3 regions of the Marinobacter metalliresistant genome follow, and region 1 is predicted to be linked to each of the others. Evidence: predicted binding sites of a transcription regulator. Region 1 holds the regulator's gene; each other region holds the start of a gene.
What was found. Region 1 encodes sigma-54, which starts transcription at its own class of promoters, with help from an activator protein. Its sites were predicted from a motif close to ANTGGCATNNANNTTGCTNT; they were not measured.
Positions count from the first base shown of each region.

Region 2: a site for sigma-54 is predicted at 3,407-3,426, ahead of NLK58_RS08090 (PEP-CTERM sorting domain-containing protein). Genes of this name have one in related genera too.
Region 3: a site for sigma-54 is predicted at 1,946-1,965, ahead of flgA (flagellar basal body P-ring formation chaperone FlgA). Genes of this name have one in related genera too.

Region 1 is NZ_CP101118.1:1,412,625-1,423,211, reverse strand. It holds gene rapZ (RNase adapter RapZ) at 1-356, opposite strand, end outside; gene ptsN (PTS IIA-like nitrogen regulatory protein PtsN) at 384-854, opposite strand; gene hpf (ribosome hibernation promoting factor) at 941-1,249, opposite strand; gene NLK58_RS06625 (RNA polymerase factor sigma-54) at 1,351-2,871, opposite strand; gene lptB (LPS export ABC transporter ATP-binding protein) at 3,084-3,809, opposite strand; gene lptA (lipopolysaccharide transport periplasmic protein LptA) at 3,787-4,353, opposite strand; gene lptC (LPS export ABC transporter periplasmic protein LptC) at 4,337-4,930, opposite strand; gene NLK58_RS06605 (HAD hydrolase family protein) at 4,927-5,487, opposite strand; gene NLK58_RS06600 (KpsF/GutQ family sugar-phosphate isomerase) at 5,489-6,469, opposite strand; gene NLK58_RS06595 (ABC transporter ATP-binding protein) at 6,657-7,469, shown strand; gene mlaE (lipid asymmetry maintenance ABC transporter permease subunit MlaE) at 7,466-8,248, shown strand; gene mlaD (outer membrane lipid asymmetry maintenance protein MlaD) at 8,283-8,732, shown strand; gene NLK58_RS06580 (ABC transporter substrate-binding protein) at 8,765-9,418, shown strand; gene NLK58_RS06575 (STAS domain-containing protein) at 9,415-9,747, shown strand; gene NLK58_RS06570 (BolA family protein) at 9,854-10,096, shown strand; gene murA (UDP-N-acetylglucosamine 1-carboxyvinyltransferase) at 10,125-10,587, shown strand, end outside.
Region 2 is NZ_CP101118.1:1,731,466-1,742,052, forward strand. It holds gene NLK58_RS08075 (4Fe-4S dicluster domain-containing protein) at 1-359, opposite strand, end outside; gene fabG (3-oxoacyl-[acyl-carrier-protein] reductase) at 637-1,380, shown strand; gene NLK58_RS08085 (class I poly(R)-hydroxyalkanoic acid synthase) at 1,405-3,300, shown strand; gene NLK58_RS08090 (PEP-CTERM sorting domain-containing protein) at 3,470-4,093, shown strand; gene NLK58_RS08095 (KUP/HAK/KT family potassium transporter) at 4,654-4,851, shown strand; gene rhuM (RhuM family protein) at 4,907-5,836, opposite strand; partial or broken gene NLK58_RS08105 (YtoQ family protein) at 5,973-6,167, shown strand; gene NLK58_RS08110 (NAD(P)-dependent oxidoreductase) at 6,338-7,051, opposite strand; gene NLK58_RS08115 (NAD(P)H-dependent oxidoreductase) at 7,114-7,740, opposite strand; gene NLK58_RS08120 (cyclase family protein) at 7,740-8,729, opposite strand; gene NLK58_RS08125 (LysR family transcriptional regulator) at 8,867-9,907, opposite strand; gene NLK58_RS08130 (DMT family transporter) at 9,890-10,587, shown strand, end outside.
Region 3 is NZ_CP101118.1:337,212-347,798, reverse strand. It holds gene NLK58_RS01650 (MFS transporter) at 1-119, opposite strand, end outside; gene NLK58_RS01645 (protein-glutamate O-methyltransferase CheR) at 123-950, opposite strand; gene NLK58_RS01640 (chemotaxis protein CheV) at 988-1,917, opposite strand; gene flgA (flagellar basal body P-ring formation chaperone FlgA) at 2,119-2,820, shown strand; gene flgM (flagellar biosynthesis anti-sigma factor FlgM) at 3,044-3,370, shown strand; gene NLK58_RS01625 (flagellar protein FlgN) at 3,378-3,848, shown strand; gene NLK58_RS01620 (pilus assembly protein PilB) at 3,880-4,629, opposite strand; gene NLK58_RS01615 (peptidylprolyl isomerase) at 4,850-5,470, shown strand; gene mnmC (bifunctional tRNA (5-methylaminomethyl-2-thiouridine)(34)-methyltransferase MnmD/FAD-dependent 5-carboxymethylaminomethyl-2-thiouridine(34) oxidoreductase MnmC) at 5,475-7,364, shown strand; gene NLK58_RS01605 (HPP family protein) at 7,437-8,066, shown strand; gene NLK58_RS01600 (hypothetical protein) at 8,078-10,587, opposite strand, start outside.

The DNA.
Region 1 (10,587 bases):
CGCAGCGAGGTCTTGTCATCGCTCAGGGGGTGCTTTCGGCGAGTCGCATGAAAACGCTGCAGCAGGGACTGTTCGTCGGCATCCAGGAAGATGATCTCAACGGTCACCCCTGTTTCCTGGAGGCGGCGGTAGATCTCTTCGAAGTTGGCCAGTTCTCCGGAAAGGTTACGGGCGTCAATGCTCACGGCCATCTTGCCGAGGCGGCCCGGTTTTGTCTGGCTGGCGGCTTCCCGGGTAAGGGGGAAAAGCAGGCCGATCGGGAGGTTGTCTATGCAATAGAAGCCCAGGTCTTCCAGAACATGAAGTGCGGTACTCTTGCCCGATCCGGACCTGCCACTGACGATAATCAGCTTCATGACCACGTACCTCCACTGCAATGAATGTCATCCGCTTGAGGCGGTCATGCGCTCGTACAGGGTGCTGGCGTCCTCGCATTGCCGCAGGCGATCACAGAACGACCGCTCATTGAATTTTTCCGCCAGCTGGCTGAGCAGTTCCAGGTGTTCGCTGGTGGCCTCCTTGGGCACGACCAGGGCGAAGATCAGATCTACCGGCTGATTGTCGATGGCGTCAAACTCGACGCTTTCTTCCAGCGTCATCAGTACGCCCACCACATGATCCAGGCCTTCCAGGCGGCAGTGTGGGATGGCAATTCCCTGGCCAATACCGGTGCTACCCAGACGCTCCCGTGAGATCAGGTTATTGAATATCTGGGTTTCGCTGAGCGTATTGTCCTGGAGGTTTATCTGCTCGGCAATAAACTCCAGAGCCCGCTTCTTGCTGGATGCCGACACCCGACAGAGGGTGAGCTCCGGTGCAAGTATGTTGTCTATGGTCAGGGATGTGTCGCTCATGGATCGACTGCATTTCCGTTAAAAAAAGGCTGCGACACGTCAGCCGTGTCGCAGCTCGATTGGATGACTTGCATGAAAACAGCCAGTTAGCGAGAGCCGTTTCCGTGCATCCGGTCTACATTCTTTTCCTTGTGTTTGAGAATCTGGCGGTCAAGCTTGTCGATCAGGACATCGATGGCTGCGTACATATCCTCATTTTCTGCCTTTGCGTGAATCTCACCACCAACCACGTGCAGCGTGGCTTCCGCAATCTGGCGCACCTTCTCCACTTCCAGGGTTACCTGGCAGTTGCTGATGTGGTCAAAGTGACGCTCGAGCTTCTGGAACTTCTCTGAAACATAATCCTTCAGTGCGGGAGTCAGTTCTACGTGATGGCCTGAAATATTGAGTTGCATAGGCGTCTCCTGTTGTCATCGTTCCGGCTCCCGGGAGCCGGTCTGGGTGCTGGCGCATTGTGCGCCGGCGAATAGTACGTTGCGCCCGGACCCCGGGGTGTTCAGACCAGCCGCTTGCGTTCGTTCGAAGGCGGAATGTGCATGGCCTCCCGGTACTTGGCAACGGTGCGTCGCGCAACCTTGATTCCCTGTTCTCCTAGCATGGCTGCAATTTTACTGTCGCTCAATGGCTTTTTGGGCGTTTCCGCGGCAATCAGCTTTTTGATCATCGCGCGGATCGCCGTGGAAGAACATTCACCGCCTTCGTCAGTGCTGACATGGCTGGAGAAGAAATATTTCAGCTCGAAAATTCCCCGGGGGGTGTGCATGTATTTCTGGGTGGTGACCCGGGAAATCGTGGACTCATGCATCTCAACCGCCTGGGCGATATCAGAGAGGATCAGCGGTTTCATGGCTTCTTCACCCTGATCCAGGAATCCTTGCTGGTGCTCGACAATACGGGTCGCCACTTTCAGCAGGGTTTCATTGCGGCTCTGCAGGCTCTTGATAAACCATTTCGCCTCCTGCAACTGATCCCGCAGGTAAGTGTTGTCGGCACTGCTGTCCGCACGCCTTATAAGAGAAGCATAGCTGGCATTGACGCGGATGCGCGGGGCAATTTCCGGATTCAGTTCAACGCGCCAGCGGCCGTTGTGCTTGCGAACGATCACATCCGGAATTACGTAGTCAGGTTCGGTGCGGTCAATCACGTCACCGGGGCGGGGATTCAGACCGGTAATCAGGGCCAGTACATCCCGCAGCTGGTCTTCTTTCAGGCGGCTGCGGCGTAGCAGTTGGGCATAGTCGCGGTTGCCGAGCAGATTGATGTAATGGGTGATGACCAGGCGAGCCTGGGCCAGCCAGGGCGTTTCCGGCGGCAGCTGGTTGAGCTGGATCAGCAGGCATTCCTGCAGGTCCCGGGCGAACACGCCGGGAGGATCAAAATGCTGCAGCCGGTGAAGGACCGCCTCGACTTCATCCAGCTCAAGGGGGTCTTCTTCGTTTTCATCCAGCAACCCGGCATGAATCTCTTCCAGCGGACTGGTCAGATAACCGCGTTCATCCACTGCGTCCATCAAAGCGTGGGCAATGGCCTGGTCCCGTTCGCTCATCGGGGTCAGGTTCAGTTGCCATTCCAGGTGATCCTGAAGCGTGTCAGTGGGGGAGTTGCGGGTCTCGAAATCGTGATCGTTTTCGTCATCGTTACGGGCGGCCGATGCCGGTGCGGACTGGTAGATATCGTCCCAGGCGGTGTCGACCGGGAGATCGTCCGGGATATTATCCGGGATTTCGTTTTCCGAGGACCAGTCCGGACCGTTTTCGGTTTCATCCCAGTCGGGTGAAGGTTCGGGAACTGTCTCAGCGGCGGACTCGGTGGCATTGGCCTCCCGTTCGTCATTCCCGGTGTCGGTCTCCGGCTGATCCTCATCCTCGGACGTCTCCAGCATGGGGTTGGATTCCAGGGCCTGCTGGACTTCCTGCTGAAGGTCGAGAGTGGAAAGCTGTAGAAGCCGGATCGCCTGTTGCAGCTGGGGTGTCATGGTCAGGCTCTGACCCAGCTTTAACTGTAAGGAGGCTTTCATTACCATGGTTCAGGATCCGTCACTCATCAGCGCTTGGTGTCGTAGGTAGTGAAAAATTCTTTATATGTCGGTTACTTGCCTTGGCTCTGTATTACCCTAGCAAGTTCTTTGCCGAGTTTACTTGCTACAGATCATCAAAACAATCCGGGGGTCAGATGAAATTGGGGTCAGATGAACTTTTCATCTGACCCCAATTTCATCTGACCCCAATTTCACAGTCGGAACTCATTGCCCAGATACACTTCCTTCACCTGCTGGTTGGCCAGAATGGCCTCGGCATTACCGGAGGCGATGATGTGGCCACCGGAAACGATGTAGGCATTCTCACAGATGTCCAGGGTCTCACGCACGTTGTGGTCGGTAATCAACACACCAATGCCCTTGTCCCGAAGATGCCGGATGATGTGTTTGATATCGCTCACGGAAATGGGGTCGACACCGGCGAACGGCTCATCCAGGAGGATAAAGGCCGGCTCCATCGCCAGGGCCCTGGCAATTTCCACACGCCGGCGCTCGCCGCCGGACAGGGCCATGCCCATGCTGTCACGAATGTGGGTAATGTGGAATTCTTCGAGCAATTCTTCCACCTTCTTTTCCCGCTCCGCCTTACCCAGACCCTTGCGGGTTTCCAGAATGGCCATGATGTTGTCGCGCACCGACAGTTTGCGGAATACCGAGGCTTCCTGGGGCAGGTAACCGATGCCCTGACGCGCCCGGCCGTGCATGGGCAGATGAGTGATGTCGCGGCTGTCGATGGTGATCCGGCCGCGGTCGGCGGGAACCAGCCCCACAATCATGTAAAAGCAGGTGGTTTTACCGGCGCCATTGGGGCCCAGCAGACCAACAATTTCCCCGCTGCGGATTTCCAGGGAAACGTCGATCACCACTTTTTTCTGTTTATAACTCTTTGCCAGATTACTGGCTCTCAGAACTGCCATCGGATTCCTGTCTGTCAGTACGTCTGTCAGTGCTGCGTGGCTGAATCACCATTTCTACCCGGCCGGATCCTTCACCGGTATCGGCGCCGCCTTGGGCAGTTACGACCCGGCGGACGGTATCATAATGGATGACATCGCCCCGGAACAGGTTGCCATTCTGTTCGATGACCGCTTGCCGTTCAAAGATCAGACGCTGGTCAGTGGCCGACCAGGTAATATTCAGCGCCCTGGCGTCGGTTTCACCTTCGCCCTCACGGGTTGGCTGGCGGTAACGGGCCGGGCTTCCGAAGGCTTCAATCCGGTTCAGGCCGTTTTCGTCGCGGTACAGAACCACACGCTCCGCGCTCAGATGGGTCTCGCCCTGTTCCAGCTCTACATCGCCGGTGTAGGTGGCGATACCCTGGCCGTCGTCGAGGCGGGCGTTGTCTGCGGTTACCTTGATGGGAATGTCAGAATCAAGCTCGAAAGCTGCTGCCGGCCCCGCCATGGCGATGGTCAGCAGGGCAGCCATCAGGCCCCGGTATCGGTTAGTTTCCGGTTTCATAGAGTCCTTCCACCTGAGAGTTCAGTTCCAGAATCCGCTCGCCGATCCACGCTTTCATACCTGTGGCACGGGTGGTTCCTGTCACGTCGCGTATTTCTACGGGTGCATCTGTGTATGCCATGCCCCGGTCGTTGTCCAGGGTCAGGGTTGGCGTTGTCAGGGTGGTGTCCCGACCACCCACATTTCGGAGTACCCGGACATTGCCGGTCAGGTAAAGCAGGTTTTCATTTTGCAGGAGGCTGCCATTCTCGGCTTCCACAATCCAGGGCAGAGTGTCGGCATCGCCGGTGCCGCTGTAGAGTTTGGCCCTCGGCGATTCCATGGTGGCCAGGTTGCCCTCCTCGAACTGCTCTATCCGCGGGCTGGTAAAACTGACCTTGGGGTTGCCGGCTTCATCGAACGCGGTGTACTTGCCATTGACCACGAATCCGTCGGGTTCGGTATCGCCTCTCAGATCGGCGGCCTGCCTGTCGATAGCCGGAGGCTCATCACTTCGCCATAGCAAAAACACCGCCGCGACAATGGTACCCGCCAGTGCCAGCGTTTGCAGCCGGGGCCGGTCCGGGAGCCAGTTCACGTGCCAGCCTCCTGATCAGGCCCCAGGTAGGGGGCCAGCGCTGCGTCCAGCTTTCCGTGGGCGCTAAGCAGCAGGTCGCAAGCCTCCCTCACGGCGCCGTTTCCTCCCTGGGCCCTGGTACAGTAATCCGCATGCTGCCGGACCAGCCAGTATCCGTTGGGCACTGTGATTCCAAGGCCTGCAAACGTCAGGGCTGGCAAGTCTGGCAGATCGTCGCCCATGTAGGCGATCGCTTCCGGGCGGATGTTCATGGTGCTCACCAGTTCCTGCAGGGCTGCTTTCTTGTCCTCTCGTCCCTGCACCAGGTGCGGGATACCGAGGTCCCGCATGCGTTTTTCTGTCAGTGGTGACTTACGCCCGGTGATGACAGCGACAGTTATACCCGCAGCTATCAACTGTTTCAGGCCCAGGCCGTCGAGAATGTTGAACGCCTTGAGCTCATCGCCGGTGGCGCTGAAGTAGAGCTTGCCATCGCTCATGATGCCATCGACATCCAGGGCAATCAGTCGGATTAACGCCGCTTTCGCCAGCAGGGACTCGGGCCATTGGTTCTGCATGTCAGATAACCCCGGCCCGCAGCAAATCGTGCATGTTAATGGCGCCGGTCAGGGCACCGTTCTCATCGGTAACCGGCAGGGCGTTGATCTTCATTTCTTCCATCACGTTCAATGCCTCTGCCGCGAGATGATCGGCCTGGATGGTTTTTCCATGCCGGGTCATTACTTCATGAATGGGCGTATTGTGGATGTCTACTGAGCGGTCCAGGGTGCGGCGAAGGTCGCCGTCCGTAAATATTCCTGTGAGCGCACCCTGGTCATCAACGACCGTGGTCATGCCAAGGCCCTTGCGGGAGATTTCCAGCAGCGCACCGCTGAGGGGCGTGCTCTCGCTGACCACCGGAATACGATCACCGGTATGCATGATGTCAGAGACCCGCAGCAATAGCCGCCGCCCCAGGCTTCCGCCCGGATGGGAAAAGGCAAAATCTTCGGCGCTGAAACCTCTGGCCTCAAGCAGGGCGACCGCCAGAGCATCACCCATCACCAGGGTTGCGGTGGTGGACGACGTTGGTGCCAGGCCCAGGGGGCAGGCCTCTACCTGCACGCTGACATCCAGATTGGCTATGGCTTCCCGGGCCAGGGTGGAATTCGCATTGCCGGTCATGCTGATCAGGGGCGCGCCCATCCGTTTGATCAGTGGCAGAATGGTGACCACCTCGCTGGTGTTGCCGCTGTTGGAAATGGCGATAACTACGTCCTGGGGAGTAATCATACCCATGTCGCCGTGGCTTGCCTCGCCTGGATGAACGAAGAACGAAGGCGTGCCGGTGCTGGCCAGGGTTGCGGCGATCTTGTTCCCGATGTGGCCGGACTTGCCCATGCCGGTAACCACCACGCGGCCCGTGCACTTCATAATAACTTCACAGGCCCGGGTAAAATGATCGTCGATACGGCTCTCAAGAGCGTTGATGGCGTCTCGCTCGATGCGGATGGCACGCAGGGCGGGCGTTCGGAAATCGGTCGGAGTCTGTTCGTTCATCGGGCTTGGGGCCTGGCTGTTAAGACATTGGAAATGGTCGGAGGAGTATATCATTTTCGCCCGGCAACGAGGCCCGGTTACCGAAAGTTCAGTCAAACTGATCATTGCTATCAGTACATTTTGGGTTCTTTGGATTGAGCTTGGGCGTTCCTTGGCATAATGTAGCCCTCTTTGAAAGGTAGGGACTATGGATTCATCGGCTTACATATCGCTTGAGGATGTTGTGTTTTCCCGCTCCGGGCGCCGGATTTTCGACGGTGTCAGCCTGGAAATTCCCCGAGGCAAAATTACCGCCATCATGGGCCCCAGCGGAACCGGTAAAACCACACTCCTGCGCCTGATCGGCGGTCAACTCCGGCCCGATTCCGGCCGTGTGGTGGTAGATGGCCACGAGGTGCCCAAGCTCAGACGCAAGGCCCTCTACGCATTCCGGGAAAAAATGGGGATGCTGTTCCAAAGTGGTGCCCTGTTCACCGATCTGAGCGTATTCGAGAACGTTGCCTTCCCCCTGCGCGTGCACACCCGTCTTCCGGAAGACATGATCCGGGATATTGTGCTGATGAAGCTGGAAGCGGTCGGGCTGCGTGGTGCCAGGCATCTGATGCCCTCGGAACTGTCCGGAGGCATGACCCGACGGGTCGCCCTGGCGAGAAGCATTGCCCTGGATCCGGAACTGATCCTGTACGACGAGCCTTTTGCCGGCCAGGACCCTATCGCCATGGGCGTTCTGGTCAAACTGATCCGGGACCTGAACAGTTCCATGGGGCTGACCAGTGTGCTGGTTTCCCACGATGTGCCGGAATCCCTGAGCATCTGCCATTACGCCTGCATCATCGCTGATGGCAGGGTTATCGGCGAAGGCTCGCCGGAGCAGCTTCGCGAACACCCCTCCGGACAGGTCCAGCAGTTTCTTCAGGGGCAGCCAGACGGGCCGGTGCCTTTCCATTATCCGGCAGAAGGTGCCGCCAGGGATTTCGGGCTTTCCGGGGGTGTGTCTTGATCGAAAGAATTGCCGCATTCGGGCGCCTTGGCCTGGATGGTGTCTCGTCGTTTGGTCGTTCAGGTCGCTTCCTCGCGGGTATGTTGGGCGGCGTGCCAAGGCCGGCAACCGGTTTTCCGCTGTTGATGAAACAGCTGTACGCAGTGGGTGTGCTGTCGCTGCCGATTATTGTGGTATCCGGTCTTTTCATCGGTATGGTGCTGGCGCTGCAGGGTTACACCATCCTCAGTGATTACGGCTCCGAAGCCGCCATCGGCCAGATGATTGCCCTGACCCTGGTGCGTGAACTGGGTCCCGTGGTGACTGCGCTGCTGTTCGCGGGCCGCGCCGGCTCCGCCCTGACAGCGGAAATCGGCTTGATGAAGGCCACCGAACAGCTGTCCAGCATGGAAATGATGGGGGTCGACCCGCTGCGCCGTGTGGTGGCGCCCCGGTTGTGGGCCGGCTTTATTGCCATGCCGGTGCTTGCCGCCATTTTCTCCGTTATCGGTATCTGGGGCGGCATGCTGGTGGGCGTAGACTGGCTGGGCGTGTTTGAGGGCTCATTCTGGGGCAACATGCAGTCGTCGGTGGATTTCGTTGACGACGTGCTCAATGGCATGATTAAAAGTGTCGTATTCGGCTTTGTCTGCACCTGGATCGCTGTTTACCAGGGCTACGACTGTGTGCCGACATCGGCAGGGATCAGCTCGGCGACCACCAAGACCGTGGTGTACTCATCGCTGGCGGTGCTGGGGCTGGATTTCGTGCTGACCGCTGTCATGTTTGGCGATTTCTGAATCAACGATTAACGAGATAATACCGGAGCCGGAAATGGCGCAGAGAACCACTGAAATCATCGTTGGCCTGTTCATGATCGCAGGCTGTGCAGCTTTGCTGGTCCTGGCGCTTCAGGTGAGCGGGCTGTCGCCGAAATCGGCCGAGAGCACCTACACCATATATGCCAATTTCAACGATACTGGCGGGCTTACGCCCCGGGGGCGGGTCTCCATGGCCGGGGTGACGGTTGGCACCATCGAGTCCATCAGCCTGAACAAAGAGACGTTCCAGGCCCGGGTGGAAATGTCGATTCACTCGGATGTGGACAATATCCCGTCGGACAGTTCCGCAGTTATACGTACATCCGGCCTGCTCGGTGAGCAGTACATTGATATATCGATCGGGGCCGAGATGGATTCGCTGAAAGAGGGTGATACCTTCTATTCCACCCAGTCGGCCATGAACCTGGAGCGACTGATCAGCAACTTTGCATCGGGCCGCTGATTCGGGCCGGGAAGATTTAACAGGAGATCCTGATGTTTGCACTGAAACACCACATTCTGCTCGGCCTTCTGATGGCCCTGGTTCTGGTTACGCCGGCGCAGGCAGGCGAAGCGGAGGATCTCCGCCAATACGTTGATGAGAACACCCAGCGCCTTGTGGAGAAGCTCAATGAAGAGCGCGGTCTTTATGAGGAGGATCCCGAAGCCTTCTATGAAAGCATGGACCAGGCGCTGGCGGATTTTGTCGACTTCCGCCGCATTGCGGCCCGGGTAATGGGCCGCTACGCCCGCCAGACCACGCCCGAACAGCGGGACGAGTTTGTGGTCGCGTTCAAGCGCAGCCTGTTCGACAGCTACGCCCAGGCGCTGGTGAACGCCGAGGGCTTCCAGATCAAGGTTAAGGAAGCCACCATCAACCCGCAGAGCGACGACCGGGCGTCGGTCCAGATGGAAGTGATCAGTGCTTCCGGTAACCGGTACCCGGTGACCTATTCCATGTACAAGACCGGCAATGGTCGCTGGCTGATGGAAAACGTCATTGTTGAAGGCGTGAACATCGGGCTGGCCTTCCGGGATCGGTTCAGCCAGGAAATGGAAGAGAACCGGGGCCAGATTCAGGCCGTGATCGACGGCTGGAGTGACGCCGCCAAGTCCCTGAACTTCGACCAAAAAGTGGACAAGTCATGACCTCCGGGGCGCCGCGGGTTGAACTGGCGGATGGCGTTCTGATTGTTACCGGGGAAGTGAGCGCGGATACCGTCGTGGCCCTGAGAAAACAGGGCGAAAAGCTGATCGGCACCGCGTCCGGAAATCTGGTTGTCGATCTGGACGGTCTGGTCACCGCCCACAGTGTGGTCTTATCCATGTTGCTCTGCTGGCAGCGACTGGCGCATCAGGCTGGTATTTCACTGTCATTCCGGGGCGTCAGTGGCCGTTTGGTTTCATTGGCTGCCCTGAGCAACCTGGAAGACCAGCTTGCCGGCTTCGGCCCCGAATCCGCGCACCCCGCCCACTGATCATCCCTCCGGCTCCGGCCCTCTGGTTACAGGACAGTAAAGCTGACCCGGGCTTCGGAATTGGTTACAATCCCGCCCCTGATGTCAAAACCCCCGAGGATTTTCTATGGATGCCACCGAAGTAACCGAGCTGGTCAAAGAAGCACTGCCCGACTGTGAGGTTCAGGTACAGGTTGATGGTACCCATTATATGGTTGTTGTGGTGGGTGATGTATTTGAAGGCCTGCCGACCATCAAGCGCCAGCAGCTGATCAACAAGGCGCTGTTCCAGCAGATTATGGATGGCTCAATTCACGCCCTCCATCCGAAAGCATTTACTCCGGCGGAATGGGCAGCGCGCCAGGGCTGAGAGCCCCCTACAAGACAGGAACCTTATTGTGGACAAACTTCTGATCAGGGGCCGCAAGCCCCTGGATGGTGAAATCCGGATTTCCGGTGCCAAGAACGCCGCACTGCCAATCCTGGCAGCCACCCTGCTGGCGGATGAGCCGGTGACCGTCGGCAACCTGCCACACCTGCACGACGTGACCACCATGATCGAGCTGCTGGGCCGCATGGGCGTTGAAGTGATCATTGATGAGAAGATGAGCGTGGAAATCCACGCCAATACCATCAAGCAGTTCCACGCGCCTTACGAGCTGGTCAAAACCATGCGGGCCTCCATCCTCGTGCTGGGCCCGCTGGTGGCTCATTTTGGCGAAGCGGAAGTGTCCCTGCCCGGTGGCTGTGCCATTGGTAGCCGGCCGGTAAACCTGCATATCCACGGGTTGGAGATGATGGGGGCGGAAATCAGGGTTGAAAACGGTTACATCAAGGCGAAGACCAACGGCCGCCTGAAGG
Region 2 (10,587 bases), 320 kb from region 1:
CCGAAGAACGCATATCGAGGCGGATCATCCCGGGCAGGAACAAAGCGGAGTTCGCCGCCGTTGCGAGTCGCCTGCCACAAGGACACCTTCGGTGGGTGAAGAAAACGTTTCCAGCTATGGGGCCCCACGGCATAACCGAACAACGCCTCATCCGAACGCCGCTTCAACCGGTAGTGACCACCATCCTGCTCATCCGTCCAACCGGCGGGAAGCTCCCCGGTACGGGCGAGCTCATCGTACACAATGGCCTGGTCCCGAACGGTTGGCCCAAAAACCGTATACCCGCGCTCAGCCAATGCATCCAGCAAACACTGCAAGCCGTCCCGCGTGATGACAGAGGCATCGTCAAAGTTGTCCATGAGGAGACCTTCCGTGATTGGCAATCAGAAAATAAGGAATCAACTGATTGCTCACGACAAGCTTTAGCAAGTCCAGGGATTTTGTCAAAGGTGGAATGGGGGGTGGGTAAAGTGACTGAAATTCTTTGCGTTGGCGATAACTCATGCGCGCGGCCTGACCGGTTGCCTTGCGTTGATTTCTTGTGACCTTGTGGGGGCTCTGCTAGCTTGAAACTAGAAGTTGTCGAACAACAACGATTACTCAAGCCGTAGTTCAAGGCCATTCAAGGAGAGTGTTATGCAAGACCTCAAAGGCAAGGTTGCCATCGTCACCGGTGCCTCTCGCGGCATCGGTCGGCACATAGCCCTTCAGCTCGCCCAGCGCGGCGCCGACGTCGCCATCAACTACCGCTCGCGTCAGCCCGAGGCAGACGAGGTCGTCAAGGAAATTGAGGCGACCGGTGTCCGGGCGCTGGCCATCCAGGCTGATCTTTCCCAGATGCCCGCGGCCCGGAGCCTGATACGTCAGGTCCATGACCAGTGGGGGCGCATCGACATCCTGGTGAACAACGCCGGCATCACCAAAGACAAGTCCATGAAGAAGCTCACCGACGATGACTGGAACGACGTCCTCGATACCAACCTGGGAAGCGTCTACGCAACCTGCTCCGAAGTACTGAACATCATGATGGACCAGAAGTACGGTCGCATCATCAACATCACCTCCTTCGTCGGCCAGGCCGGCAACTTCGGGCAGGCCAACTACGCGGCCAGCAAGGGCGGTATCATTGCGTTTACCAAGACCCTGGCACTGGAAATGGCCAGGTACAATATCACCGTCAATGCCATTGCCCCGGGCTTTACCGAAACCGAAATGCTCGCCCAGGTGCCCGAGAATATCCGCCAACAAATCATTGCCCGCGTGCCGATGGGCCGTTTTGGTCAACCCGAGGAAATCGCCCGCGCGGTGGTGTTCCTGGCAGCGGAAGGGGACTACATCACCGGCCAGCAAATCAACGTTAACGGCGGCGTGTACATGTAGCACCGCCAGCTGGAGAGTGTGACCATGGCTGACAAACCGATTAAGACCAGCCCCCCGCCGGAATTCGAGCCCAACGTCGTGCGCCAGTCGCTGGTACGGGCGGGTGTGCATGGCGGCCATCTGCTGAAGCGTTCTATCCTGCGCCGGTTGAGCCGGGGCAATCCCAACCCGGTCAGCGTCAAAAGCATGGCCAAACCCTTTGTTTCCCTGTCCGGCAGGCTCGCAACCCAGCCGGACACCCTGATCCTGGCCCAGATGCGCCTTCTCAAGAACAGCACCCGGTTCTGCTCGGGCCTGCTGGCCAGCAGCTTAAGCAACAAGCCACTGGCCGTGGCGGAGCCGGAGCCGGGCGACGGGCGCTTTCGCGACCAGGCCTGGAATGAGGTCCTGGCGTTTAATGTCATCAAGCAGGCGTACCTGCTGTCGAATCGCTGGATCATGGACACCCTAGATGATGTCCGCGGCCTGGACGACCACACCAGACGCAAGCTGCGATTTTTCACCGGCCAGATGACCGACGCCCTGGCCCCGAGCAATTTCATCCTGAGCAATCCCGAGGTGCTGCGGGCGACAATCCAGACCCGGGGCAGGAACCTGCTGCGCGGACTGGCCAACCTGTTGCGCGATCTGGATGAGGGCGCCGGCCCCATGCCCTTTCGCATGTCCGACCCGGACGCCTTTACGGTTGGAGACAATCTGGCCAACACGCCGGGTGACATTATTTTCCAGAACGAACTGATGCAGCTCATCCAGTACCGGCCAACCACCGACACCGTGCACCGTCGGCCGCTGCTGGTGATACCGCCGTGGATCAACAAGTACTACATTCTCGATCTGGGTGAGAAAAAGTCGTTCATCCGCTATTGGGTCGAGCAGGGCCACACCGTGTTCGTGGTCTCCTGGGTGAATCCCGGGCCGGAACTGGCGCATAAGAGTTTTGAAGACTACATGCTCGAAGGCCCCATCGCCGCCATGAACGCCATTGAACAAGCCACCGGTGAGCGTGAACTGAATACGGTCGGCTACTGCATTGGCGGCACCCTGCTCGGCTGTACCCTCGCCTGGCTGGCCGCCCGGGGCGACGACCGGGTCAAGAGCGCCACCTTCCTCAACAGCCTGTTGGACTTCTCGGAGGTCGGCGATCTGGAAGTGTTCATTGATGAGGACGCCATTGGCAAGCTCGAAAAAGCCATGAACAAACAGGGCTATCTCGAGGGTGCCTCCATGGCGACCGCCTTCAACATGCTGCGGGCCAACAGCCTGATATGGTCCTTCTTCGTCAACAACTACCTGCTGGGGCGTGATACCGCCCCCTTCGACCTGTTGTACTGGAACGCGGATGCCACCCGCATGCCGGCGACCATGCACAGTTTCTACCTGCGCAACATGTACCTGCACAACCGGCTGCGTGAGCCCGGTGGTATTGAACTGGCGGGCACCCCGATCGATCTGGGGAAAGTCAAGGTGCCGAGTTACTTTGCATCGGCCATCGAGGATCACATCGCCCCCTGGATTTCCTCTTATCGCGGCTCACGCTATCTGGGCGGCCCGGTGCGTTTTGTCCTCGGCGGCTCGGGGCACATCGCTGGGATCATCAATCCGCCGGACCGGAAAAAGTACGGCTATCGCGTCAACGAGGACAGCGACCTGGATCCGGATGCCTGGCTTCAGGGTGCCAAACAGTTCGAAGGTTCCTGGTGGCCCGACTGGGTCGCCTGGGCTGAACAGTTTGGCGGTGGCGAAGTGAAGGCCCGTACTGCCGCGGAAGGGAATCTGCCGGTAATCGAGCCGGCGCCCGGCGCCTATGTGCGGAACCAGCCGGCGCCACCGACTCCGGTTGTGCAAAAGCCCCGACAACCTCCGCGTCGAAAAACAGCGCCACGCAAACGGACAACGGCACGTACGAAAGTCACCCAGTGAGACCTGTTACAGAAATGAACAGGGTATGTCAGATAAACTTACACATGTCTTCTCATAAGCAGGACTGAAAGATGAAAGCACATTGAAATAACAACAAAAATATCGAACTGGCATCTCAATTGCTAAGTACTCCCGGCTATCAAAACTACGCAGTTGAGGAAAGTACCCCATGTCATTGTTCAGCCGTATCGCCGTTCTCAGCACTCTCAGTGTTTCTCTTTTCATCGCAGCACCGGCCAGTGCCAACCTTATTGTGAATGGCAGTTTTGAAGATCCGGATGTAGCTTCTGGTGCCTGGCAGGCCTTTGACGCCAGTGCAGTAGCTGGCTGGGATGGCAGCCGTATCGAAATCTGGGACAACTTCAACAGCGAAACCGCCTACCAAGGCGATCAGTTTGCCGAACTGAATTCCGATCCTGGCACCGGCACTGCGTTTAGCATTTTCCAGGATATTGCCACTGATATCGGCCAGGCCTACGACATGAGCTTTGCCTATCAGGCCCGACGCAGCATCACCGAAGAGTTCGCGTTCTCCGTCACTCCGGACGGAGGTGCGGCCATGTCCTGGCTGCTCTCCGACCACACGACCAATGGCTGGAGCGTCTTCTCCGACTCCTTCGTAGCCACTGCAATCAACACTCGCATCATGTTCACCTCGGTGGTTCCCGAGACTGGCACCGTTGGTAACTTTCTGGATGATGTAAAAGTAACCGTAGCAGTACCCGAGCCAGGAACACTTGCTCTGTTTAGTTTGGGGCTTCTGGGGCTGGGAATGGCGCGCCGCCGCGGCTAACATCCAAACCTTGCGTGTTAAAAGGCCGCATCTTGCGGTCTTTTTTTGTTTTGCCTTCCGCAATAATCATGGATGATTAGGCGCGCTCTCTATCACGTGCCACCATAACGACATCGCCCTCCTGATGAACCAGGGGTAGATGCCGCATACATGTAAACAATATCGACACGACTGTTTCAAATCTGAAACAGACGGCGTGCGAGGAGTAAACAGTTTCACCAACAGAATCTCTGTTGAGCACCCTCGGAAGCAACCCGGGCAATCTCGCTTCACATCGTCCGGCAACGCATTGAGCTTGCTGTGGGTACGCTGTTCGGTCAACGGCTCAAAATACCGATCATCCACTCGCTCGCCATACCACGACGATCTCTCTACCGGATCAAACCCTTCACCATAGAGATCGTCTATCTCCACCTCATCGGCCGACGAGTTTCCGACATTTTCCAAGCGATCTATGGCGAACGGCAACAGCGGCAAAAAACACGGTGCCCGAGCTTACAACGCAGCTGTGGCTGTTGACGCACCCGGACTTGAGGAGGGTAGCGCGGATACGGAGGTTTATGGACGAGGTAGGGGCGATGTTCGGCCCGATCATGGTGGCCTGGTTTCTGACCCTGGCAGCGCTGGGGATGAACAGCATTTTCGAGCAGGCGGCCGCCTATGGTGCGAGTGTGAATGCCACCATGCTTGTGACCACGATTCTGGCCTTCAATGTGGCCCGCGCCGACTCAAGCTGTAGAGCCGGCACTGCATGGTAATAAAGTCGGTAACTATTAAAATCTGGCTCGCACCAAGAGTTCCCATGTTTGGCGCTCAAGATTCGCTTTTCAAAAGCACAAAATGCTCAATCAAACGAATCATCAGCGTCTTCTGATCCGGAAGGCTTTCCGCCACCAGCAGGGCCAATGCCACTAGGGTATTGTCATTAATCAGTTGTTCCACTGGCCGTCCAAGTAAAGCTTCGTTACGGCGCAGGTACCACAAAAACAGAAACGAACCGCAGCGTTTGTTGCCGTCCGCCAACGGGTGATTTTTGATCACAAAGTAAAGCAGGTGTGCGGCCCGGCTGGCCACGTTCGGGTAAAACAGCTCCGTGGCTTCGCCTTTGGCAATCAGAGTATGTTTGAGCTTACCAATGGCCTTCAGTGCCTCATCCAGCTCCAGCTGCTGCATGTCCGGTTGATTGATGCCAATCTCGGCCAGCTGCTGCTCATCGTAGCCCTGCAACAGACTCCAGGAGCGGGCATAATCGCTGATCACCCGGGCGACCGCTTCGCCTTCATTGGATACCAGACCCTGATTAGTGAGGGTGCGGCTTAGCAGGTTAACAGCCTGCTCGAACTCGATGCCTCGCTCGGCCAGCCGACGCTGGTTGAGGGTATGACCCTTAACTAAATGGTCTTTCAGAACTTGAGTCGCCCACTGGCGAAATTGGGTTGCGCGTTTAGAACTGACTCGATAACCCACGGAAATAATGGCATCCAGATTGTAATGCTTGATACGGCGTCGAACCTGGCGATTGCCTTCCTGGCGAACTACCGAGAAATCCTCGGTAGTTCGATCTTCCTCAAGCTCGCCTTCTGCATAGACATTCTTCAGGTGTAAACCGACGTTATCAGTGGAGGTATCAAATAGGGAAGACATCTGGTTTTGGTTTAACCAGACTGTCTCCTGATCCAGCGCCACTTCAAGTTGTGCCTGGCCATCTGCGGATTTGAAGATTCGTACCTGTTGCTCAGCCATTCCGTTTTCCCATGATCAATTGCTCAGCCTCTTCCAGCTTGCGCAGTGCTTTTCAACATTTCAAGCAGCCCAGCTCTCCGAGTTACCAACTTTATTATGTTGTTACCGACTTTATTACGATCCCACACCAACTGTGTTCGGTGACAAATACAAGCAGTGGAACGCCGCCTTTGATGCCGGCTACTGCGCCGCCATGGGCACGCCCTACATTACGCTCCACAACGACGACATCGTTCACCCCCTTAAGGAGGTGGACGCGGCGGCTATAGCCTGGGCGCAGACACCGGAGGAAATCGTTGAGGTGTTGAAGTACGTCACCACAGCGAAGTAAGTTGGTACCGGGGTGTCGCATGTTTGATAGCGAACGCGCCTTCAGGGCTTCCGGCCGGAAGTTCTGCGGCACCCGGTAAAGCCACGCAGGCCTGATGTTTCGCATCAGGCTTTGCCACGTTTTCTCCGTTTGATGCCTCGCTCACCTTTAAACTCATCGATCGCGGTAAATCACCTGTTGTAGATCACAGGCATTCGCCCTTTCCACTGCTGCCATGTCTCGTCGCTTGAAATCAGCTCCGCCATGAAGTGCGCAACGTTGATCCGACTCGTTTTGCCGGCATTGAAAATCGCACTGCGGGTTGGCGAAGGAACCACGTCATAGGTCGTTGCCTGATCTTCATCAATCAGGGTGTCTGGTCGGACAGCCACCCACTCAAGGGCCGGATCGTCAGCGGTGACCTGTTTCGACAGATACTCCGCAGCCTTTTCATTGTCTGCATGGGGCGGAACAAGCACGCGAATCAGTCCAACCACGCACGCCTCAGCAAATGACGGAGATTCCTCGGGGTGGCTATTGCCCGCGGTATTCATCAACACCACTCGGACCGTTGTCGATGGCCGGGACGCCCGGATGGCCTCGCACAATCGCCGAAGCGTATCGGTCACCAACCACCGCGGCGAACCATACATCCCCTTGAAGGTCAGGTTGTGGCCAAGACACGATGCGACCGCCGAGCAGCCGTCAACGTGCTGCCGTATCTGGTCATCACTGAAATCCAGGATACTCCCATGAATGACCGACAAGGCCGGGTGGTCTATCAGCGCTTGCGGCAGTTTCTCGGGAGCTCGAGCAACCGCTCGAACCGGATTGCCAAGCTCAAGCAGCTGTTCCACCAACAACCGTCCTGTCGCACCAGTGGCGCCCACCACCAAAACCGTCATTGCGTACTCTCCATTGTTTGCCAACACCGATCCACGAACCTGTGGCCTCCCAAATCGATTCGCTATATCCGGATAACGAAATCGTCGTAATCGAACCGCACTTTTGGCAAGCCAGCGCTGCGGTCTCCCGCGCTTCTGCGCCCCAGAGCCACAATGGCGGAGGTTTCCAGCTCATGGTGGGCCAATCCCAGTACCTGATCAAAAGCCCGCGAATCAATGCCGGTCATTGGGCAACTGTCGATTTCCAACACAGCAGCCGTCGTTAGCAGGGTACCAAGCCCAATGTACGCTTGCTGGTGTGCCCATTCCCTTTTTTCCGTCCGGGATTTCGAGGCCAAAGCTTGCTTCATATGGCCAGCGTAGCCCGCGATATCCTGGTAGGGAATCTCTCTGACCTTCATGCACTGGTTTACGTAGCGATCCACCGTTTGATCGCCGATGCGTGTGTCGGTAGCAAACACAATCAAATGGGAGCAGTCCACCACCTTCTGCTGACCGAAGGCGTGCGGCAACAGGTCTCGCCGCACGGCTGCGGATTCGATCATGATCACCTTGTAGGGCTGCAAGCCATAGGACGAGGCGCTTTTGCGAACGGCATCCAGCAGTGTTTCAACGGCCTGGGTGTTCAACTGTTCCGGAGAAAATTCACGGACCGCATAACGCCAGTCCAGAGCGGCATGAATATCCATCACTTGCTCCCCTCATAAGGAATTGCGACCGGCCGCAGCGGCGCTGCGTCCCCACCACGGATCTTCAGTGGCGCACCGATAAAGGCAAACTCATACACCCCGTCTTCTGCCAGCTCTTCCAGATTCACCAGCTCCATGATGGTAACGCCTTGCTGGGCCAGCAAATACGTGTGCACGGGTACATAGTTACCGTCGTCCTCCGATGGAAACGCTTCAAAACTCAGGTTGTCCGCGCCCACCGAAAGAGCCTGTTTCTCGTCGGCCAGAAAGCGCGCGGCGGACATGCCCAATCCGGGCGCGTTCTCCATAAACCGGTCGGCCTCCTGGTAATGCCGCATACGCCCTGTCCGGATCAGCACCACATCGCCCAGCGCAATATCGATACCCTGGACACTCAGCGCAAGCTTCAGATCTTCTCTCGTTATCCGGTAGCCCGGCTCCAGCTCTTTCAGGCCTTTGGCAGCGGGAATATCCAGCAGAACCCCTCGGGCAATAATCGGGGGCATTTTCTCAATGCCCGTTTTGTTCCAGCCCCGGTCGCCCAAGTGCTGGTCCGCTGAAAAGTGGTTCCAGATCTTGCCGTTCAGTCCGAAGTGGTTCAGAGCATCATTGTGGGTGCCTGTGTGCGCATACATCGAAAAGGCAGACCCCGTGTAGCTCACGTGGGCATTCATCTCTTCGCCCACAGACAGGGGGTCGTCCACTTCTGTGCCTTTTGGCGTGTGGGTCATCCACATCTGAAAATGCGGGTCGCCCGCCGCCTGCCAGCTGGGCATGCCGATGAAGTACTCAACGCTCAGATCGTAGGTCTTGGCCGGACTCAGGTTTTCCAGCGCGGCTTTTCTTGAATCGGCGGTCATCATGTTCAGACGGCCGATCTCATCGTCAGGCCCCCAGGGGCTCGAGGCTACGTCGGCGGCATTGGCCGCTGCAGGTGCCAGGAACATGGACAGAATTACGGAATGGAATAATGCGGTATGACGCTTCATAGAGTTGTCCTCCTTCAGGTTGGAGTCTTCACTCTATGAAATCGCTCAGAACGGTTAAACGGACGGAATAGAACTACAGTATTTCCAAAAAGGAAATAATCATTGCAGCAAATTGATCAGCCCGGATCAGGGGCGCCCTATTCCCAATAGGGTTTGTCTCCCCAATACTGATCCAGATGCTCCAGCAGAAGCCTGACTTTCGTCGGCTGTTTACGCCCCGGTGGGAAAAGCGCAAAAACGGTATAAGGCTTCGGAGGGAAGTCCTGAAGCAGCGGAATTAGCGATCCGCTATCTAGGTCCTGTTGCACCAGAAAGCGCGGCACCAAACCAACCCCCAAACCCCGCAACAGACTCTGGCGGATCGCCAGGCTGCTATCTGTCCGGAAATTACCATTAACGGTAACTTCCTCTGCACCCAGTTCCCAGACCCTCGGCCTATCGTGAAGAGCGAACGTCAGGCAATTGTGCCGGGCGAGGTCTGCCGGCGAATGGATCTCTGGCGCACTCGCCAGATATTGAGGGGAGGCGCAAACAATGTTTCTGGATTTCCTGAGCGGCTTGGCAAGCAGGCTAGAATCGGAAAGCGCATTGCGAACCCGGATCGCGATATCAACGCCCTGTTCTACCAAATCGACCATACGATCACTGAGTTGCAGGTCCACGTCGATATCAGGGTAACGTTTCAGAAAACTGTCGATAGCTTCCGTGATGTGAGTAAGGCCAAATGACATGGGCACGTTGATCCGGATCGTTCCGCGGGGCTCCGCCTGCACGCCTCGAGCCTCCAGTTCGGCATCCTCAAGGCCATCCAGAAGCGCCTGGGTTCGCTTCAGAAAAGCCAGACCCGCATCGGTGAGATGCATCCGGCGCGTCGTCCGGTTAATCAACCGGGTCTCAATGTCCTGCTCCAGAAACGCGATGTGTTTACTGACCGTCGCGGCGGTGATGTTCAGATCATCCGCGGCCTTCGTGAAACTTCCCAATTCCGCGACACGCCGAAAAATCTTCATGGCAACAAGCTTGTCGGTGGCCACCTCACGCTCCTGAATACTTTCCAATTTGGAATAAGTATTGTTCGGATCGCTCCAATTATCAATTGAATGAATTCCGGCACACTCAGGCTCACCACGTTTATATTCATACCCTGGAGCGAGCTGACCATGATAACCTTGATACAATGCCTGCCCTTTCCGCCTCAGGCCATTGTCTGGGGCCTGTTGATGGCCAATGGTTTCCTGATTGCGCTGATGCTGGCCCTGGCGAAAGCAGCCACGGCTCAGGGTGTGCCTGCCATCACCTATGCATTCTGGCAAACGCTCATTGCCGGCTTGATTTTGTTGCTTTGCTCAGCGAACTTCAGAGCCCTGTTCGAACAGCGTCTGACCATCTACTTTTTTATCAGTGGCCTGACGGGTATCGCGATACCCAATGTTATCGCCTTCTACCTCGTGACGAAGCTGGGGGCCGGCTTCACTGGCATCATGTACGCCTTACCGCCGATATTCACTTTTCTGATTGCAACAACGATCGGCCTGGAAAGACTCAGCTGGACGAAACTGGCCGGCTTGTCGGTTGCGGTTTCCGCCTGCGCCTGGATTGTTCTGCAACGCCATACCGAAATGGGCCAGTCCAATCTGCTGTGGTTCGCCCTCGGCCTGCTTATCCCGGCCGCGCTGTCGGTCGGCAATGTCTACCGTTCGGTCGCCTGGCCCGACCAGGCAAAACCCATGACGCTGGCTGCCGGCACCCTGCTCGCTTCGGCTATCGTACTGGGCTTACTCGCCAGGCTAACCGAAACACCGCTGGCCTCGGGGGGTTTTGGGTCTGCATTTTTAACTGTCATCCTCATCCAGGGTCT
Region 3 (10,587 bases), 1.1 Mb from region 1:
GCGTATTCCGCTGCGGGTGCAAGCATACGGCCCTGGATGCTGCCAATGAAAACAATGAAGGGCGCTGTGCACATCGCCAGCGCCTGAGCCGCAACCAGCACCCAGACATTCATGGGCATGGTTTATTTTTTCCTGTAGATAATTCCGGGGTGGCACTGGACCATCTCGTAAAGGTGGGGCAAACCGTTAAGAGATTCAGAGGCACCAAGAACCAGATAACCTCCCGGATTAAGGGTGGCATGCATCCTGGTCAGGATGTCTTTCTTTGATTCCGCTGAGAAATAAATCAGAACGTTGCGACACATCACAATATCGAATTTGCCGAGCATGTATCGCTCCAGCAGGTTCAGCTCCTTGAACTCTACCATGGTCTTGATCTGCGGCTTGATTTGCCAGCCACCGTTCAGGGACGGCGTAAAGAACTGCTTCTGCCGCTCCGGTGATAACCCGCGACCAATGGCGATCATCTCGTATTCGCCCTTACGGGCAACCTCAAGCACGCTTTTGGAAATATCCGTTGCGGTGATTCTTACATCACGCAATTTGCCTGGCCGGAGCCTTCGGAACTCCTCCACAATCATCGCAATCGAGTAAGGTTCCTGCCCGGTTGAACAAGCGGCAGACCAGATTCGAAGCGGCTGGCTGGAATTGCGCTCGGCAAATTCGGGAAGCAGTTTCTCCTGAAGGATCCGGAACGGATGGTTATCACGGAACCACAGGGTTTCATTGGTGGTCATGGCGTCAATAACAACTTCACGCAAACCACCCCGGCCTGGCCGCTTGAGACGATCAAGGAGCTCACCGAGCGAGTTCAGGCTGTTCTCCTCGAGAATCCGGCGTAACCGGCTTTTCACCAGGTACTGCTTGTTCTCTCCCAGCAAAATCCCACAGGCATCCTGCAGGAACGACTTGAAGGCTTCATATTCCTGTGGCGTTATATCCGCTTTCATTGGATCTCTGTTCTGAGTGAATCTCTGAGCAGCTTCATCAACCCTGGTCGATGATTTCCATTACCCGCTCGGCGAGTTCGTCCGGACTGAACTTTGCCATGAAGTCGTCGGCACCGACCTTCTTGACCATAGCCTGATTAAAGACCCCACTGAGAGAGGTGTGCAGCATGATAAACATGTCGGCGAGGGCCGGATCACCCTTAAGCTTCGTCACCAGCGTATAGCCGTCCATCTCTGGCATTTCAACGTCGGAAATGATCAGGGAGAAATGATCCTTTGCCCGCGAACCGTCGGCAGTCACTTCCTTCAGGTATTGATAAGCCTGTTTGCCGTCATTCCTGGTGACGACTTCCATTCCGATAGCCGTCAGGCAACGCTCTATCTGGCGACGGGCCACGGACGAATCATCCACCACCAGGACGGGCAGGTGGCCGGGCACCCGATCGGCACTCTTGCTCAGCACGGCTTCGGTAACATCCTCACCGAGCGGAGAAACTTCTGCAAGAATCTTCTCTACATCAATGATTTCTACCAGCTTATCATCGATCTTGGTGACAGCGGTAAGGTAAACATCCCTTCCGGCACCCCTGGGCGGTGGCAGAATATCTTCCCAGTTCATGTTCATGATCCGGTCGACACCAGTAACGAGGAAGCCCTGGGTTTTACGGTTGTACTCGGTAATGATGACAAAACTGGTCGCCAGCTCTTCCTGTGGAATTCCGGGCAATCCAATGGACATGCTCAGATCAATAATCGGAATGGTTTCGCCCCGGATATGGGCGACCCCCCTGACGACGTTCCGGCTGTTGGGAATAGATGACAGCCTGGGACATTGCAAAACCTCCTTCACCTTGAAAACGTTAATGCCGTAAATCTGACGCCCTCTCAAGCGGAAAAGAAGGAGCTCAAGGCGATTCTGCCCTACCAGCTGCGTGCGCTGGTTTACGCTGTCCAATACCCCTGCCATTTTGTTTCTCCTGGCTGGCCGGCTTTCCGCCGGCATATATCTTGCTGTTCACTGAATATATCGCCGAATAATCGCCTGATCGACGGGAAACCGTCATCTCAGCGGCGGGTCAGCCAACTTAACGGCCATTTTCCCGGAACCCTTAGCATTGTTCGGGTTTTTCTGCCCTGATATTGACAAGCATAGGACAAACTCATACGTATGCGCATCACCAATTTTGCCCTACTCCTGCTAATGTCCAGCCTGAGCGGCCCATTGCTGGCCCAAACCACTGCCAAACAGATCCGGCAGGCCACCCTGGCGTTTCTGGACGACTTTGCCAACGAACAGGCCAGTGCGGGCTATACGGTTTCCTTTGAACCAGGGTCCATCGATAGCCGCCTCACCCTCGCCGGGTGCGAACGCCCCCTGAGTGTCGGGTTCAGCGGCGACCCCTGGAAGAGTACAAGCCCGTCCCTGCTGGTAGCCTGTGAGGGAAGCCGCCCCTGGCGAATGTTCGTTACGGCCTCCATCTCAATCCGTGGGCCCGCCCTGATTGCAACCCGCCCCCTGACTCGCGGTGAGCGGATTACCCCGGATCTGGTGACGCATCAGTCCGTGGAGATCAATGCCTCAAGGCGCGGAGCGATAACCGAGACCGCACAAGCGGTCGGAATGGAGGTTCGGCGATCCATAAATGCCGGCTCTTTGATCACTCCGGATATACTCTCTGCGCCGGATGCGGTAGAGCGTGGGGATCATGTTATCATTACTGCGAAAACCGGCGGATTTTCAGTGCGTTCCCGAGGTAAGGCTCTGGCCAACGCAGGCATAGGAGAGCAAGTTCTGGTCGAGAATCTGAGCTCCTCACGTACGGTAAAGGCGAACGTTGTTGCCCCCGGCCGTGTTGAGATCCAGATGTAGCCGCGCTTCGGCAGCACTTTGCCGGCACGGCAAGATTCTGCCAGGCCCGGTGACAGTAGTAGCGGGAGCAGTAGTGGTTGGGGGTGAAAAAATTTACCGGGTAAAAATATGTTAATCCGGAAGGCAAAAAGTTTCTAAAGGTTTCTGCGGTTCCGCCGTTAAGAAGACATAAACTCGAGTAAGCGCCGCAAACGTGTGGCGCATCAGGCAAGCAGGTATCGATATGTCAGTTGACTTCAATGGAATTGGCCCCGGCCAGGTCAACACCCAGAGAACCACGGCCGACAAGGGCGCTGGCGCTCAGAGCAGCCAGCCGGCGACCAACGAGCAGGCAAAAACTCAGACCCGGGGAGCCCGGGGTGAAAACGTGAGCCTGAGCAGTCAGGCCAGGAATCTCAAACAGCTGGAACAGAAGCTGGGTGATTATCCTGAGATGGATGATGACCGTATTGAGCAGATCCGTTCCGCTCTCGAAAACGGGACCTACAAAATTGACGCCGAAAAACTGGCCCAGAAAATGCTTGAGATGGATGAAAGCATTTTCGGGTGAGTAAATCATGGCAGCAATCGATGATCTGAAGGCTCTTCTATCCCAGGATGTCAGCCAGCTGGACACACTCGCTGACATTCTCGGCAGGGAAAAAACCTGCCTTGCCACCTCCGATCTCCAGGCTCTGAACGAATTGACCAGAGAGAAAAACGATCTTCTCGGGGCCATTCGTGAGCGGGCAAAGCAGAAAATCCGGACGCTGGTTCAGATGGGCTATCGCCCCGAGAGCGGAGAGCCCTCCCGCTTTATTCGCAGTGCGGGCCTTTCTGAGCTTTATCAGCTCTGGCAGGAAGCGGACCAGAAACTGCGAGCCTGTCAGACCCTGAACCAGAACAACGGTCGGGTGATCACCCATCTGCAAAAACGCCTGACCCGGCTGGCCGACATTTTCCGGGGCGCCAATAGCCAGCAGAAGCTCTACGGAGCACGTGGTGAGCACACGACAGTTTCAAGCCGGACAGTGCTCGCAAGCGCCTGAAAACCGCGCTGGCCTTGGCCCATAACCGTTTCTATCGGGTGTAAATGGTCATCCGGGAGTCCGGGTGGAACCGGATATCCTGAATGGTCACGTTGCCCATTGACGCGCCCTGGCCTCCGGTAACACGGATATTGTCCATGCGGATTTCTTCAATACGTTCCGGAAAGGCCAGCATCAGCGCCCCGTCTTCCCGAACCGCGTAACGGGGCTCACCCTCCCGGTAGTGAACGCCGGAAATGGTAAGGTCTGAATCCAGGAAGTTCAGAACCGGCACGAAGATATTTGCCGTCAGTTTCATCCCCTCAATAACGTCAGCCGCCGGGCTTCCTCCCTGGCTGTCGCCACCGGCCGGATTCTCTGCCATCGCCCCGACCAGTCCGATCCGGTCTAGCAGGGTCGGATCACCCTGCCCCGATACGGCCGCCAGCTCGGTCTCGGTCAGCGGCGCAAGATTCCCTCTCTCATAGAGTTCGCCGGCTTCCAACGCCGACTGGGAGGTATCTGCACTGTTACTGGCCGCAAACGTCACCAGCGGCTGGAACGGAAGCGTAACCATGGTCACCAGGGCCGCCGCGTTACGATAGCGGGACTGGTGCTTGAGAACCCGGTGAAGTTCCTTATCCGTGATCCAACCGGCCTGAATGAGCACTTCACCGAGGCGTTGGCCGGTTTCGCGCTGAATTCTCAGGCCTTCATCCAGCTGGCCTTCAGACAGATACCCGCGATTGACAAGTAATCGCCCAAGGCGTGACTTTTCTTCAAATCCCTGGCGGATTCTCACCCAGTTTCTCCTTATTCAACAGTGAAAACCGTACAACCCTGCCCGGCGAATGTGATGCACTCATTCCTGCATCCGAAAAGGTTAGCTGATCACAATCAAATGTGCGTGGATACAGTCCCCGTTTTACAATCACGTTCTGCTAAGATCACGCACCGGAAAACAGAATTCACTGAATTGTCGCAGGAAAAGCCCCTGCGAATAACACAGAGAGCGGCCGAAAATGACAAATCTGGTAAAACCCTTGAAAAGTGTGACTCCCGTACTGTTGATACTTCTCTCTTTGCTTTTGCCCGCTGGCACTGCTCTGGCCCAGAGCAGTGGCCAACCAGCCGATGAACCGCTTCCGAAAGTCCGGATGGTGACCAGTGAAGGTGCCCTTGAACTGCAGCTCCGCCCGGATGTTGCCCCTGCAACCGTTGCCAACTTTCTGGAGTACGCACGGGCCGGATTCTTCGACGACACCATCTTTCATCGGGTCATTCCCGGCTTCATGATCCAAGGTGGCGGGTTTACCGATGACCTCTCCCGCAAACCGACCCGCGCCCCCATCAAGAACGAAGCCAGATCCACACTTCCCAACCTCCGTGGAACCATTGCCATGGCCCGGACCAGCTCTCCGGATTCCGCCACCTCACAGTTCTTCATCAATCTGTCAGACAACGATTTCCTCAATGCCGGCGTCCGTGGCCCTGGCTATGCCGTCTTCGGCAAGGTGACCGAGGGCATGGGTGCCGTTGATGCTATCGCCCGCAAGCAGACGACCCGGAAGCGGGGCATGGCCGATGTTCCGGTTGAAGCCGTGATCATTAAGAAGGTAACCGTGCTGGATACTGCTGACTGACACCATGCGCTCACCAATGCTGCCTCCCGGAATCGAGCCCGCAGAGCTGGCCTGGCGCGAGGGTGTGCCAGAGTCTGTCCGGTTTGGTGATGTCTACTTCAACCGTGACAACGGGCTGGAGGAAACGCGCCATGTGTTTCTTCGGCACAACAATTTGCCGGAGCGGTTTGCCAGTGTCGCCCAGGGCGGCCACTTTGTTATCGCGGAGAACGGGTTCGGGACCGGCCTGAATTTTCTGGCAGCGTGGCAGGCCTGGCAAAACCACGGCCCGGCGCATCAGGCAACCCTCCACTTTGTATCCGTTGAGCGATTCCCCCTGATCCGGGAGGATCTCACCCGCGCGCTGGCACTGTGGCCGGAGTTGCACCCCATGGCTCGGGAGCTCATTCGAAAATACCCGCCGCTGGTCCGGGGCGTCCACCGCCTGGTACTGGCACAGGGGCGGGTCCGCCTCACCCTCTGTTTCGGCGATATCGCCGACGCCTGGCAATCTCTCGATTTTCTTGCCGACGCCTGGTTCATGGACGGCTTTGCCCCTGCCCGCAATCCATCCATGTGGCTGGACGAGACGATCGACCAGGTCCGCGCCCACAGCAAGCCCGGCACCACCCTGGCGACCTTTACCTCCGTTGGCAGGGTTCGGCGCGCCCTGGCAGCGGCCGGATTCGACGTGCGGAAGACGCCCGGCTTTGGCCGCAAGCGGGATATGCTCCGGGGCGTGTTACCGGCAGACGGACAAACGGAAGCAAACCGGCCCGGTTCCATTGCAATCATCGGAGCGGGTATTGCGGGGTGCACCCTGGCAAGAAACCTGGCCGAACGGGGGGTCCCGGTTACCCTGATTGATTCCGCCAACGGGCCCGGCACCGAAGCCTCGGGCAATGTTCAGGGCGCCATGTACGTGAAGCTTGGTGTCGAATTCAATGATCAGACCGAACTGGCATTGCAGGCGCTGACCTTTGCCCAGCGGTTCTACGAAACCTGGCGCGGAGAATACTGGCATCCGACTGGCCTGCTCCAGCTCGCTCAGACAGCCCAGGAAGCAGACCGGCAGCATCGGTTCCTACGGCGCAATCTCTACCCACGGGAGGTTCTGTATCCGGTGAACAGAGAGCAAGCCAGCGAGCTTTCCGGTGTGCCTACGGAATCTGGAGGCCTCTGGTTCCCCGGCAATGGCTGGCTAGAGCCAAAGAGGCTGTGCCAGGCGCTGGCCGACCATCCGATGATAACCCACGCGTGGGGTGTCAATGTGGACCGGTTGCTGCCTTGCAGTGGGAAATGGCACATCTCGGGTGCCGACGGAACGACCATCGTTGCCGACCGCGTAGTGATCTGCGCCGGACACCTCAGTGCCGGACTCATTCCGGTCAAGGGGAAATTCCGACTTAAAAGCATCCGGGGCCAGGTAACACACCTGCCGAAGACTGGCCTCCGGAATCCGCGGGTGGTCATTTGTGGCAACCGGTATATGAACCCTGCCTTGGGGCAAATCGCAGTAACCGGAGCCACCTTTGATCTGCATGATGCAAACCCTTTAACCACGAGCGAGAGCCATCAGGAAAATATCCGTGAACTCACGGCGATGTTGCCGGCCGTTCTGAAGCGAAAAGATGCTGAAAAACTGGACACCTCCAACCTGGATGGCCGGGTAGCCTTTCGCAGCACAACCCACGATTATCAGCCTGTGGCCGGCCCGGTTTTTAATGGACAGGACGATGAACTTGAGGACCTGTTTTTGTTGACAGGCCTTGGCAGCAAGGGTTTGACCTACGCCCCCTTACTGGCCGAATACCTGGCCGACCGACTGACGGGGCAGCCCGCGTGTCTGTCGGCAAAGCTCGCGCGGCGCCTGGAAACCCGACGCCTGTACCAGACGGATGTGGTGATTTCGTAATAAACCTGGTCTGGAGATTTCGGTCTGACTGCCGATAACCGATGATGATAAGGTGTTGTCAGGGAGAACCACATGTCCATTTTTGTCAGCGAACCCGGCCGGCCGCTCGGAACCCGGCTACCGGAAGCATTCCGGGCCCGGCGCGTGGGCGATGTCACCGAGCTGGCAGAAACCCAGGCTACGAATCCAGGCCGAAGTGAACCAACAGATTCGGAGTTTCAGCTCGCCGCCAATGCAGGCCGGCACAGAGCCCTTGAGGAATATGGCGCTGCCGCCGGAGAGCAACGGGAAGACCGCCCTTACCTTCCGGTATCGAGGATTTCTTCTCCTGCGCTCTATTCGGTGCCCGCTACTGCAACCATTTCCGAGGCGTTATCAGTGATGGACGAGCACCAGGTCAGTCACCTGGTGATTACGTCGGGAGACAACATTGCAGGCCTTGTGGATCTTCGCTGGCTGCTTGGCTGGCTCCGCGAACAGGAAGCCAATGCCATGAGCGAGAGCCTGCTGTATATCGAACTTCCTGCTTTCCTCACCGCGTCACCGGAGACAGACGCCCATCAGCTTGCGAGGCTGATGCTCGCCCACCAACTGAATGCCGCTCTGGTCGTCAACGCCAAGGGCGCCGCCGCCGGTATAGTCACCAGCACCGACTACCTTCGCCTGTACGCCAACGCAGGCCGGCACGAGGGAATCGTCTAGTTCCTGCCCGGCTAGTTCAGCGGTGTCAGGAGTTCGCCTTCAGGGCTGAACAACAACACGAACCAGTCGCTCCCCACCCGGGACAGGGCAACCACCTCGTCGTCCCGGAAATTCTCCAGATCCAGAATTTCCGAGTTATCCCCATCAAGCTGGTAACGCCAGTTATTCCTGAAGGTAGTGTCTTCGGTGTCGCTGCCTGCCTCCGGAACCAGCGATACCCGGGCCAAAATGCCCTGAGTTGTGCCGGAAACAACACCATCGTTGGCAAAATCGCCATCGGTGGAACCGGCAACGACCATGTCGCCATCAAACCCGGTAAGCCCCGAAAGCCGCACGTTCGCCTGATCATTCTCATCATTGAGGGAAAACACCCTGCCCGGGGTGCCGGTGGAGGAGTAGCCAAGAAGGAAACCGGCCGTGCTGGACAGTGGATCCCTCTCAAGAACGGGATCCTCTTCTTCCCGTTCCAGAACCGAGTAAAGACCATCACTGCTGCCGATCAGCCACAGAGCGCCGGCAAAAAACAGCCCGCCGGAGACGACCTCGTCGCCTTCTGTGCCAACCTGGTACACATTGAGTTCAGCGTTCGCACCGAAGGTATTGTAGAAGAAGGCATCAATACCTCCGATAACCGGAGCTCCTTCCACCGACCCGGCAGCGGAGCCGAACAGCAGCGGCATCACTGAATCGGCGCTGCCCCCGGCAACACTGTCGTCGGCTGCGGATCCGGCCTGGCGGGTCCAGGCCACAGCAGGAAGCTGGCTGTTGCCGTCAAGCTCGGTGTCGATCCTCTGGAGGAAACTGTCCCGGCCCCCCGATCCCTGCTGGCCATCGAAAACGCCATTGGTTTCGCCCGCCAGCAACACATAACCGGCGTCCCTGCTGATTCCGGCCCACCGGACCTGATCTTCTGCAGCGGTGCCTGTGCGGATGCTCCAGGACGAGACATACTCACCACCGTTGCTGGCAACGTCAAACCAGTAAAGAGATGTCACGATGTCCTCTGCCCCGAGCGCGTTTGTCCCTGCAACCGGCTGGTCGGTACTGTAGGAAACAACGAACTCGAAACGGTCGACTTTGATGTTGCCCTGGGAAACCTTACGCTGAACGACGTTGATCACAGGATTCGGTGTCACCAGGCTGTCGCCGGCGGCAGACACCGCCACTTGCTGCAGCAGGTTACCCCGCTGGTCAAAAATCCTTACCTGCACCCGATCGTTGTCCTGACCATCATAACCGGAAACAAACACTCGGCCCTCGTGTCCCACGGCCATATCAGTGGCCACAAACCCGTCAGCCCCATTCAGAGCGAGCGGTGTTGTCAGTTCGTTGAGACTGACCCGGATCAGGTTGTCGCTTTCACCCCGGGCATAATCCTCTCTGCCAGCCTGAAAGTCCTGGTTGACTCCCAGCAGTATGAACCGGTCACTGAACGCGGGATTCGTATAGCCGGCTGCAGGAACGCGGATCCGGAACGGCACCTCGTCCGTCCCGTTCGGAAAAACCAGTTCATCGTTTTCAACCCAGTTACCGTCTTCCAGGCGCTCAATCACAAATTCGGTACCAAGCCGGGCTGTCGAGCCTTCGGTGTGGGTCAGTTTGGCGAAGATATCCCGGTCACGCTCACCCGGGAGTCTGGCCAGGTACTCCCGCACATCGCCAACATTAAGGGTATCCCGGGAGCCACCTTTGACGGTCTCAATCGAAAGAACCGGCTCGTTGTCCTGAATTGACAGATTGGAAACCACGCCGCCGTTGCCACTGCCCAGGCCCGCCAGACCAGAGCGCACCTCGGTCAATGCCAGCCTGAGTGACTCTGCAGGTTCGGGAAAGCTGTCTTCAACAACCTCCAGGGGAAGATAACACTCGGTAATGCCGGGCTCGAGCGTGATGACGCCACGGGTAAAGAAACCCTCTTCATCCAGTTCATAGTCGATGTAGCTGAGCTCATTTTCTCCGGACTCGTCCCGCGGCATGGGGCTGTTGCTTCCAAGCCCGACAATATCCTTGCCCGGAGTGGCATCGCCCACATTGGAATTACTCTGCTCGCAATTCTGGTGCGGGGGCGAAAAGCCGGCATCGCAACTGGTCGCGTCGTAATCCGACTGTAACTCAAAGGCAACTGCAACCCGGGTCACGGAAGGTTGGTCCAGATTCACCTTCACGAAGACCCTGCGTGTTGGCAGAGTCAGCTCGCGGGTGCCGGACACAGAACCATCATCGTTATACAGGTTGACCGTAAAACTGTGTTCGCCCTCTGTTTCCAGGTCCGGCAAGGCACACTGTTCCCGGTTGCTTCCCGGGATTTCAGGGCTTTCACCTTCGGTAAAGGGCTCAGATTCCAGGGACATCACGTTGTACTTGACATCAACCCCAAAGGGCTGAACGCCTGACATCTGCCCGTCTGTTGTCACCAGATTGATGCCTTCGGTCTTGCCAAGATCCGCCTCACCCCGGTTGCCCCCCGTTAAACCCGGAACGCCCCGCAGGATAATACCCTGCCGGGCCTTGTTGCTGATGT